DNA from 2 places in the Sporolactobacillus sp. BBK16-2 genome. Region 2 is predicted to be linked to the other one. Evidence: riboswitches for the same ligand, from Rfam matches in the RefSeq annotation. Region 2 holds a riboswitch; the other holds the start of a gene.
What was found. Region 2 has a riboswitch for S-adenosylmethionine ahead of AC6F33_RS01830 (alpha/beta fold hydrolase). Riboswitches for the same ligand answer to the same signal wherever they lie in the genome.
Positions count from the first base shown of each region.

Region 1: it holds a riboswitch for S-adenosylmethionine, as region 2 does, so the genes downstream of both, AC6F33_RS16785 (O-acetylhomoserine aminocarboxypropyltransferase/cysteine synthase family protein) here and AC6F33_RS01830 (alpha/beta fold hydrolase) in region 2, are expected to answer to the same signal.

Region 1 covers NZ_CM187611.1:3,401,358-3,406,139, reverse strand. The annotation lists gene AC6F33_RS16790 (NAD(P)/FAD-dependent oxidoreductase) at 1-105, shown strand, start outside; gene AC6F33_RS16785 (O-acetylhomoserine aminocarboxypropyltransferase/cysteine synthase family protein) at 192-1,496, opposite strand; SAM riboswitch class I at 1,619-1,723, opposite strand; gene AC6F33_RS16780 (aldehyde dehydrogenase family protein) at 1,866-3,362, opposite strand; gene AC6F33_RS16775 (Gfo/Idh/MocA family protein) at 3,497-4,465, opposite strand; gene rpiA (ribose 5-phosphate isomerase A) at 4,462-4,782, opposite strand, start outside.
Region 2 covers NZ_CM187611.1:334,353-339,134, forward strand. The annotation lists gene AC6F33_RS01805 (ferredoxin) at 1-115, opposite strand, end outside; gene AC6F33_RS01810 (cupin domain-containing protein) at 149-457, opposite strand; gene AC6F33_RS01815 (Crp/Fnr family transcriptional regulator) at 644-1,306, shown strand; gene AC6F33_RS01820 (cysteine hydrolase family protein) at 1,388-1,945, shown strand; gene AC6F33_RS01825 (hypothetical protein) at 2,023-2,259, shown strand; SAM riboswitch class I at 2,932-3,035, shown strand; gene AC6F33_RS01830 (alpha/beta fold hydrolase) at 3,166-4,008, shown strand; gene AC6F33_RS01835 (putative immunity protein) at 4,268-4,726, shown strand; gene AC6F33_RS01840 (DUF2628 domain-containing protein) at 4,780-4,782, opposite strand, start outside.

The DNA of each region.
Region 1 (4,782 bases), 450 kb from region 2:
CGACCGGCATCCATTATGAAAAAAGTGATTGAAAACCGATCGCTGGCAAAAATCGGCGGTGTTGAAACCATGATAAAAAAAGGGAGATTCAGCCTGAACAAATAAAAAATAATAAGGAGCCTGCAAACTAAATCATTTGCAGGCTCCTTCTAGTTAATAACCCCCGATAGCTTTACTCTTTGTCTATTCTATTATTTAGCTGCGACCGCGTCCGGAACTTTTGCCAATGCCTGTTCCAGATCATAGATGATGTCGTCAACGCTTTCGATACCAATGGATACACGAATCAGTTCGGGTGTTACACCGGTAAAGGCCTGTTCTTCCGCAGTCAATTCAGCATGTGTCGTGCTTGCCGGATGAATGATCAGCGATTTTGCATCGGCCACATTGGCGAGCAATGAGAACAGCTTTACATTGTTGATTAATGTCTTACCCGCTTGTAGTCCGCCTTTCACGCCAAATGTGAAAATGGATCCGGGACCTTTTGGAAAGTATTTTTTTGACAGTTCTTTGTATGGGTTGCCATCAAGTTCAGGATAGTTTACCCATGTGATTTTCGGATGATTGTTTAAAAACTCAGCAACTTTGCGTGCATTTTGAACATGGCGTTCCACACGCAGGGAAAGAGATTCCAAGCCTTGCAGGAACAGGAATGCATTCTGCGGGCTGACTGTTGCGCCTGTGTTGCGCAGCAGCTGAATACGTGCTTTTGCAGCGAATGAAGCAGGTGCGAGATCAGCATAGACCAAGCCGCCGTAGCTTTTGTCCGGTGTCGTGAAATCAGGGAATTTGCCACTTGCCCGCCAGTCAAATTTTCCTCCGTCAACGAGAATGCCTCCGATAGCAGTTCCGTGGCCACCAATAAATTTCGTAGCAGAATGGACAACGACATCTGCGCCGAATTCGATTGGACGAACGAGGTAAGGTGTTCCGAAGGTGTTGTCAACAATGAGAGGAATTTTATTTTCGTGTGCGATATTGGCAACGGCTTCGATATCGAGAATATTGATTTTCGGGTTACCAATCGTTTCACCGTAGAGTGCTTTTGTATTATCACGGATTGCTGCGCGGAAATTTTCCGGATCATCCGGATCAACGAATGTGACATCAATACCGAGTTTTTTCAAAGTGACATTGAACAATTCATACGTACCACCGTACAAGGTAGAGGCAGCAACAATATGATCACCGGCATTTGCAACATTCAAAATGGCGTACGTAATCGCCGCAAGTCCTGAAGAGGTGGCAAGAGCTGCGGATCCGCCTTCAAGCTGAGCAACGCGCTGTTCAAAGACATCTTCAGTTGGGTTCATAATGCGTGCATACACATTGCCCGGCCTTTTCAATTGAAAGAAGTCTGCTGCTTCGTCTGCATCCTTGAATACAAATGAAGTAGTCTGATAGATTGGTACGGCACGTGCACCTGTTGCAGGATCAGGCACTTGACCTGCGTGTACCTGCAAAGTCTCAAAACCATATTTTCTTTCCTCTGCCATGTTCATCTCTCCCTATGTTCTTTAAGTTTTACATTAAATAAAATCTTAGAAAAAAGGGTGCGCAGATTAAAAGACCGCTTCCCGCAGAGTAGATAGGGAAGCGGCCTTATTCGCCGGTTCTTTTCTTATCTGCCAGAATTTAATCTGCTGGAATTAACACCATACACATCAAACGTGCTGGTTGTCGGGCTTCGTCGGGCCAGTCCCTCCGCCACTCTTGATAAGATTTATTTAATTGTGTACAGTTTATCGTGCTGTGTTTTATTTGTCAAGCAATAAATACAAGTAATTTGATATGTTTAATCAAAAATAAAGAAAAAGGCGAATGCGTGAAGCATTCGTCTCTTTCTGATAGAATGACAGACCTGATTAATAGAGACCGTCAACTGTTTCTTTTGTGCTGATGTAGATATTCTTCGTTTGCGTATAAGCATCAAGAATACTCTTATACGTTTCACGGCCGATACCGGATTTCTTGTAGCCGCCGAATGGAGCACCTGCAGGAAGCTGGTTGTAGGTGTTGACCCACATACGACCGGTACGTACGCTGCGAGCGACACGGAGTGCCTTGTTGATATCTTGTGTCCATACCGCACCGCCAAGACCGTAATCCGATTGGTTTGCGAGTTTAATTGCTTCATCTGCATCTTTAAATTTGATAACCGTTGCAACCGGTCCGAAGATTTCTTCCTGAGCGATTCGCATGTCGTTATTTGCGTCTGCAAGAAGCGTTGGGGCCATGAAGACACCTTTATCGAGGTTGTTGTCCGTCAGCTGGCATCCGCCGGTCACAAGCTTTGCGCCTTCATCCTGGCCGATCTTAACATATTCCAAGATCTTTTCCAGTTGCCGTTTGTTGACTTGAGCACCCATTTGAACGCCGTCTTCCCAAGGCAAACCGACATTAACTTTCTCGAATGCATCTTTTAGTGCGCTAACGAATTTATCATAGATGCCTTCTTGAACGAAGATTCGTGAACCTGCACAGCATACTTGGCCTTGATTGAATAGAATGCCGAGCTGTGCGCCTTCAATGGCACGTTCCCATGGAGCGTCATCAAAGAAAATGTTGGCCGATTTGCCGCCGAGTTCAAGGGTTGCCGGAATCAAGCGCTTTGCAGCTGCCGCGGCAACTTCATAACCGATTTGGGTTGAGCCGGTGAACGCAAGCTTTGCAAAGCCGGGATGATGCAGCATATAATCGCCGGAATCAGAGCCGCGTCCGGTAATAACATTCACGACTCCTGCTGGGAGTGCCTGATCGAAAATTTTAGCCAATTCGAGCAGACTCAGTGATGTTGAAGAAGATGGGTGAATGACAACCGTGTTTCCTGCTGCAATTGCAGGAGCAATCTTCCAAGCGGCCATCAGCAATGGGAAGTTCCAAGGAACAATTTGCCCAACGACACCAATAGGTTCCTTTAGATTGATGGTCAATGTATTTTCGTCAAGTGCGTTAGCCGTGCCTTCTTCGGAACGGATAACACCGGCAAAATAGCGGAAGTGATCTGAACTTGCCGGAACGTCAATTCCCTTTGTTTCACGAAGCGGTTTGCCGTTATCTAATGTTTCAACAAGTGCCAGGTGATCAGCGTTTTCATCAATTAAATCAGCGATCTTAAGCAACAGAGTACTTTTCTCTTGAACGCTGACATCCTTCCATGTGTCAAATGCTTTTGTAGCTGCTTCCACAGCTGCGTCTACATCGGCATGACTCGCGTCAGTGAATTCAGTCAGCTTTTCACCGGTGCTAGGATTGTAGCTTGCTATTTTTTTACCTTCAGAGCCTTCAACCCATTTACCGCCGATATATAGTTTGTATTCAGTATCTACTGCGTGTTCCAGGACTGTGTCTTTAATACTCATTGCACATCTTCCCTTCAAAATTTAGTGTAATTAATATCACATGTCTATTGTAATGCAGAGTTTCAAAAAATAAAAAGAAAACGCTCTCTATTTTTAAAACAAATGCAAAATGCTAATTGTAACGGATGCGACTGTTACTCAAATGGATAGCGGATGCCCCATTGATCACGCACGTTGGTCATAATTTTCATCACACTGTCGGTCAGCGGAAGTGTTTGTTCATCAATTTCTCGGTTTACTGCAGCATTCATGTAATCGTATTCATAAACCATTGCCTGATCAGTGCTTCCGGCTTTAAGTGTTTCCGTGCGACCATCCGGATAGGTAATGGTCGCTTGATCAGCTCGCGGAAAATTGTCCACAGTTATATAAGCTTTATCTCCGGTGACAATTCCCCGTTTCGGCAATTTCGCTCTCATCGTGAGTGTAACAACAGCCATTTGGTCATCCGGATTTTTTAAAATAATGCCGGATTGTTCATCGGCACCGGTCTCGAATTGTTTGACTGTGGTCAAGATTTCATTAGGCTGGCTGCTGAGAAAGAAACGCGCAAAGGACAGGGCGTATGCACCAATATCAAGAAGTGCGCCTCCTGCGAGATTCATATTGAAGAAACGATTGTTTACGTCATATGGTTTTAGGCTGCCGAAGGTAACGTTCACCATTTTGACTTCGCCAATGGCTCCGCTCTCGACGACTTCCTTCAGCTTTTGATAAAGTGGCATGTGATAAATCGTCATTGCCTCGGCAACAATCAAATTCTTTTGCTTTGCGTAACGAATGACAGGATCCAGTTGCCTGCTGCTGACTGTAATTGCCTTTTCGCATAGGACGTGTTTGCCTGATTCCAAACACTTAAGCAGGTAGCTGTAATGATTGGAATGAGGTGTTGAAAGGTAAACGATGTCAATGGCAGGGTCACTTAAAAGTTCATCGTAACTTCCGTAAGCTTTCTCAATATGATTCTTGTCGGCAAAGGCTTGGGCACGTTCCAAGCTTCGCGAACCGACCCCATATATTTTGCGGCCGCTCGCATGCAGCGTCTGCGCAAATTCAGCAGCAATGGCTCCGGGACCGATGATCGCCCATTTTCGATCACTCATTGATGGTTCACCTCACGAGATGTCTTGCTTAGCCAGCGCATGCCGTTTTCGCCGGCGATCAATGCCTTTGTTGCAACATCGACGAAAAGAGATGTATCAATGACGCCGCGGATAGCTTGTAAATCGTCGTCCAGTTTTCGAATATCACTAACCTGATCAAAATAGACATCCATTAAAAGATGGCCGTTATCGGAGATCGTGAATCCATCCTTTGCCGCACTGCGGCGCATCTCCGGTCTTCCACCTAATTGTTCAACCTTGCTGCGTACGTAGGCCATCGCCTCGGTCAGAAGTTCTAGGACAACTGGCTTTTCGAA
Region 2 (4,782 bases):
AAAAGGCAAGACCTTGATCGTCATAATTGAAAATGTCCGGAGCAGCCATTTCACATGCACCACAAGAGATGCATGTATCCCGATCGACTCGTGTATACTTCGGCTTTTCTCCCATGGAAATCACTTCCCTATTCATGTATTAGGTGGATCAGCATCCACGTACGGGACCGGCAGCCGATTTAACGAGAATGACATCGCTATCTTCCTCGGCATGTACGGAATGAAGTTCCATTGCGTTCAGGTGCACAAGCCTACCGGGTACAAGATGTTCCGATTGACCGGATGCGGTGAATAGGATCGCACCGCGCACAGGAATAACGGTAACCTCCGCATCGCCTCCATGATGTTCCGGAATGCGCTGTCCTTTTTGCAGGGATAAATGCATGACGGTCTGGTATTCGTCATGATAAAGTCGTTCCTTTAAAGCTGTCTGATTTTGGCATGTAAGAAGTTGCATTGGTGTTCGCTCCTTTTCTATTTAAATACGTTTAAGTTTACTTTAATTGAGAACTGCTATCATCTATACTATATAGTGTTTCGAATCAATTTGAACATGATCGAGATCAAGTTTCGACTGACTGTATAGAAAAAGTCTATCTACGGATGGAATAGTGATGAAAAATGACGGAAAGGAAGAGGTTCGATGTCTGAACTAAAGGCAATCGGCTGGTTTCAAAATCTTAAGGATGATGAACTGAAGCAAGTGGAAGCAATGGGGATCATGAAACAATACCGTGCTAAAGAGGCAGTGTTTGTCCAAGGAGAAATATTGACTCATTATTTCTTTGTTGTGGACGGATTGATCCATGCCTATCATCAAAATAGGGATGGGAAGAAGTGGATCGCAAGTCTGTTCTCTTGTGGCGACCTGTTTCCGCATACCGGTTTGGTTGATGAAGAAAATCGGTATCCTGCGAATGGCGAGACGATTACACCGTGTACGCTTTTTATGATCAGACGGGAGAAGATGCATGAACTGATGAATTGCTTTCCTTCAATCGAACGTCAACTTACACAATTTTTCGCTAAGAAAAGTCAGGAGCTGATGAACCGATACTCTGATTCGGTTCTTGAGCCGGCCCTCGTTCAACTGGTTTCGCTATTGAAGCGGCTCGCTCAGCAGTCAGGTGTCCGGGCGACGGACGGCTGGGTCCTTATCTCGGCTATGATGACGGAACAGGATATGGCCGGGTACATTGGTGTCACTCCGGAAACCGTCAGCCGTTTACTAAACCGCCTGTATCGTGAGAAGCGCGCTAAATCCGCCGGTCGGGGCAAAATTTACATTGATCTCGATAAGTGTTGATCAGCTTCAATACAAATCTGTTATACTTTAATCAATAACTTGGCAACTAGTTATGCTGCAAACGGTAAAGGAGTGCTGCTGATGAACCAGGCTTTACTTGTTATTGACTCACAACTGACGCTGATTGAGGGTGATTCACAGGAGCGCGGCGTATATAATAAAGAAGAGTTGCTTCGGAAAATCAATCTTGTAATCGAAAAAGCTGTGGGATTGGATATTCCCATAGTTTTTGTCCGCGACACCAGTGTATCCGGCGGTGAAGGAGAAGGATTCCAGGTTCACCCGGCAATTCATATACCGGATGATGCTGAGATTTTTAATAAAAGCGCAACAAGTTCTTTTTATCACACACCTTTATTAAAATTCCTTCAGGAGCGTGGTAGTGAACATCTCGTTATTGTAGGATGTAAGACCGAATATTGTATTGATACCGCCGTTCGAATGGCTACGGTCAACGGCTTTGATGTGACACTGGTCGGCGATGCCCACTCGACTGCGGATACTCCGATATTATCTGCGGCGCAGATTATCCAACATCACAATCGAGTGCTGAACGGTTACGACAATGACGACCATTTCTCGCTGGTACGGAATTCAGACGAGGACGTGTTTCAACCGACGCATAACAACTATCGTTAATGTGGGTCATTTGAATCGAATAGGCAATGCAGGAGGGATAGCATTGACGCTATCCCTCATTTTGGTGTGTTCATTTGATGAGAATGAACGAAAGAAAGAATCGCGCGCCAGGGGAGATACCGCTGGCATGCGTCTGCTTGAGAAGGCTCCCAGATCGCCACGGCAAGCGAGCAGCTGAAGCGACGCTCGTTCAAGTCACAAGGTTGATGGATCAAAGCTCCATACAGATTGACAGCAGAGGACCGGGCACTTTTCGCTCGATTTTTCTTACAAGTAAAAAAACTTATGATTTTGTCCCGCTGGTACGACGATAAGCGTCATAAGAGGCTGATTCCCAATCCGAACTTATCGGTTGGGCGATCAGGTTAAGCGTCAAATCTGATAAATAAACGGAAAAATTCCGCTTAATTAGAAAATTAATGAAAAAATTCCCTAAATAGACGGAGAAATTCCGCTTATCGAATCGAAAAACGTGAAAATAGCGGGTTTTGCAGTGCATAACCGGAAAAATTACCCTTATTTACCTGCAAAACAAGCTCTATGGTGCAAATAACCGGAAAATCTCCGCTTATTTTCCCCCGCGATACTGAATTAAGGATCGAAATGATTTATTAGAAAACTTGGCTTCGCCAAGCCCCTGGCGAAGGCGAAGCCTTAGTTGCGACGGCCATGGACGGCCTAGTGTCCGGTGAGCCGCAGGACGCGGCGTTTTTTCGGACCGCTTACACTCGTTTCCTTTAAATGTTTTCTTATACTTTCCTACCAGTGTGAACTAGAAATGTCTGTTCAAGACAAGGTTGATGATTCAAAATGGTATTTGGAGCAAATGAACTTTCGTATGTAAGGAAATTTCGCTAAGCACGCGTATGTCCTGTACGCAACGCGAAAGTAAGGATCGCCCGCTCTGTGCCCGGTTTTTCTTATTGACACAGGTGGGAATAGTGCTATAATACAATAAATCACACCTAAATACTTGGTTATATGTTTGTTTATCCAGAGAGGGTAAAGGATCTGGCCTGATGATCCCTCAGCAGCGGACCTTGCAAAGAGGTACTGTGCTAAATCCAGCGGTAATCCCGGCAGATAAACAGAACCTGTAAAGAGGTTTTCTGAACACGGGAAATCTCTTTTTTATTTGCCTCAATAAATGGATAAATAGTCATCTGAGCTAGTCCGAGAAAAATTAAGGGTGATTAAAAAACGAAAAAGGGTGAATGAACATGGCAGAACACTATTTTGAAGTAGAGCCAGGTATTGAGTTGCACTATCGTGATGAAGGGAGTGGACGGCCGCTCATTTTTATTCCGGGTTGGACATTCAGTATTGATGTATTTGAAAAACAGATTGCTTACTTCTCCACGCGTTATCGAGTGATTGCGGTAGATCCGCGAAATCATGGAAAATCAACGATCAGCGTAAACAGAAATACGTACGATGTGCAGGGAGCGGATCTTGGAAAACTGATCGATCACCTTGATTTAAAAAATGTCGTGTTGGCCGGTTGGTCGTTTGGTGGTCTAACCTTATGGTCTTATGTGGAACAATTTGGAACTCAAAACATTTCGGCTGCTGTCACCATTGATGTATCCCCGCGGACCCTTAGCTCGGATTCTGATGAGTGGGTAGCTGGGACACTTGAAGACCTCATAGCCGTCCACAATCATTCTCTGGATTCTGCCGAACATTATCGTCAGTTTATTGATTCATTTGCTGAAAATCTCCTATTCGACCACGCGATTACTGCTGAAGAAAAGAGTCGATTTACAGCGCCAAGCTTGCGCATTCCGCATCAAATTGCCGATGCGCTCTATGTCGACGGCTGGCTTACAGACAAAAAAGCAGCGGCAAAAACGATTGATGAAACAGTGCCCTCGTTAACATTTACTTCATCCGCGCGCGCAGATGCCGCTACGCCTTATATACAAAAAGAATTTCCAAATAGTGACGTGCATTCGTTTGGCAATCATCTGTTATTTTGGGAATACGCGGATCGGTTTAATGAAATTCTCGATCAATTCCTTAACAAACACCAACTTTCAGATACTGTTTTACAAAAATCATAAAAGAGATAACAGGAAGAATAGTATAAAGCACATCAAGTTCCGAAAAACAGGTAAATGGAGAACCTATAAAATATTTTGTCTTCTTGAGTGCCTACAACTATAAAAACGTCCACAAGATTAAAGTGGACGTTTTTCTTTGACTATTTTCGCTGACCAGTAGGGTACTCTATATGTATCTCGTTAAGAACGATGAAAGGGTAAAAAAGGGAACATAAGATGCATATAAATGTTTGTTTAAGGGAAAGGAGCGGATTTGTCGATGAAATTTGTGGACACAGAGCGTAAAAAAGAAATTGATGCAAAGCTAGAATTGGTAAAACAACAGACAGCAGCATTATGGGCGGCTGTTTGCTCCGATCACGTCATCCGGTATTTTGAACAGGAACGTCCTCAAGATGAGCGGCCTCGGCAAGCGATTGCAGCGGCTCGTCTGTGGGCAAGGGGCAGAATCAGCGTCGATGAAGCGCGAAAAGCCGCTTTTGCGGCAGATGCCGCGGCGCGCGAAGCAACAGGAGCTGCAGCCATCGCCGCTGCTCGAGCGGCAGGCCAAGCTGCTGCGACTGCGTACATGTTTGGTCACGCGATCCATGCGTCTACCTATGCTGCAAAAAGCGTATTTTATGTTGCGGACAGTGAACAGGAAGCGGTCGAGAAAGAGCGTGCTTGGCAATATGACCGCCTGCACGAGCTTGCGATTTTGATTAACAAGGGAATTTAGCATCTGATCTTAAACCACAGCTGCAAACGAGAAAAAATGATTAGGACCTGGAGTCA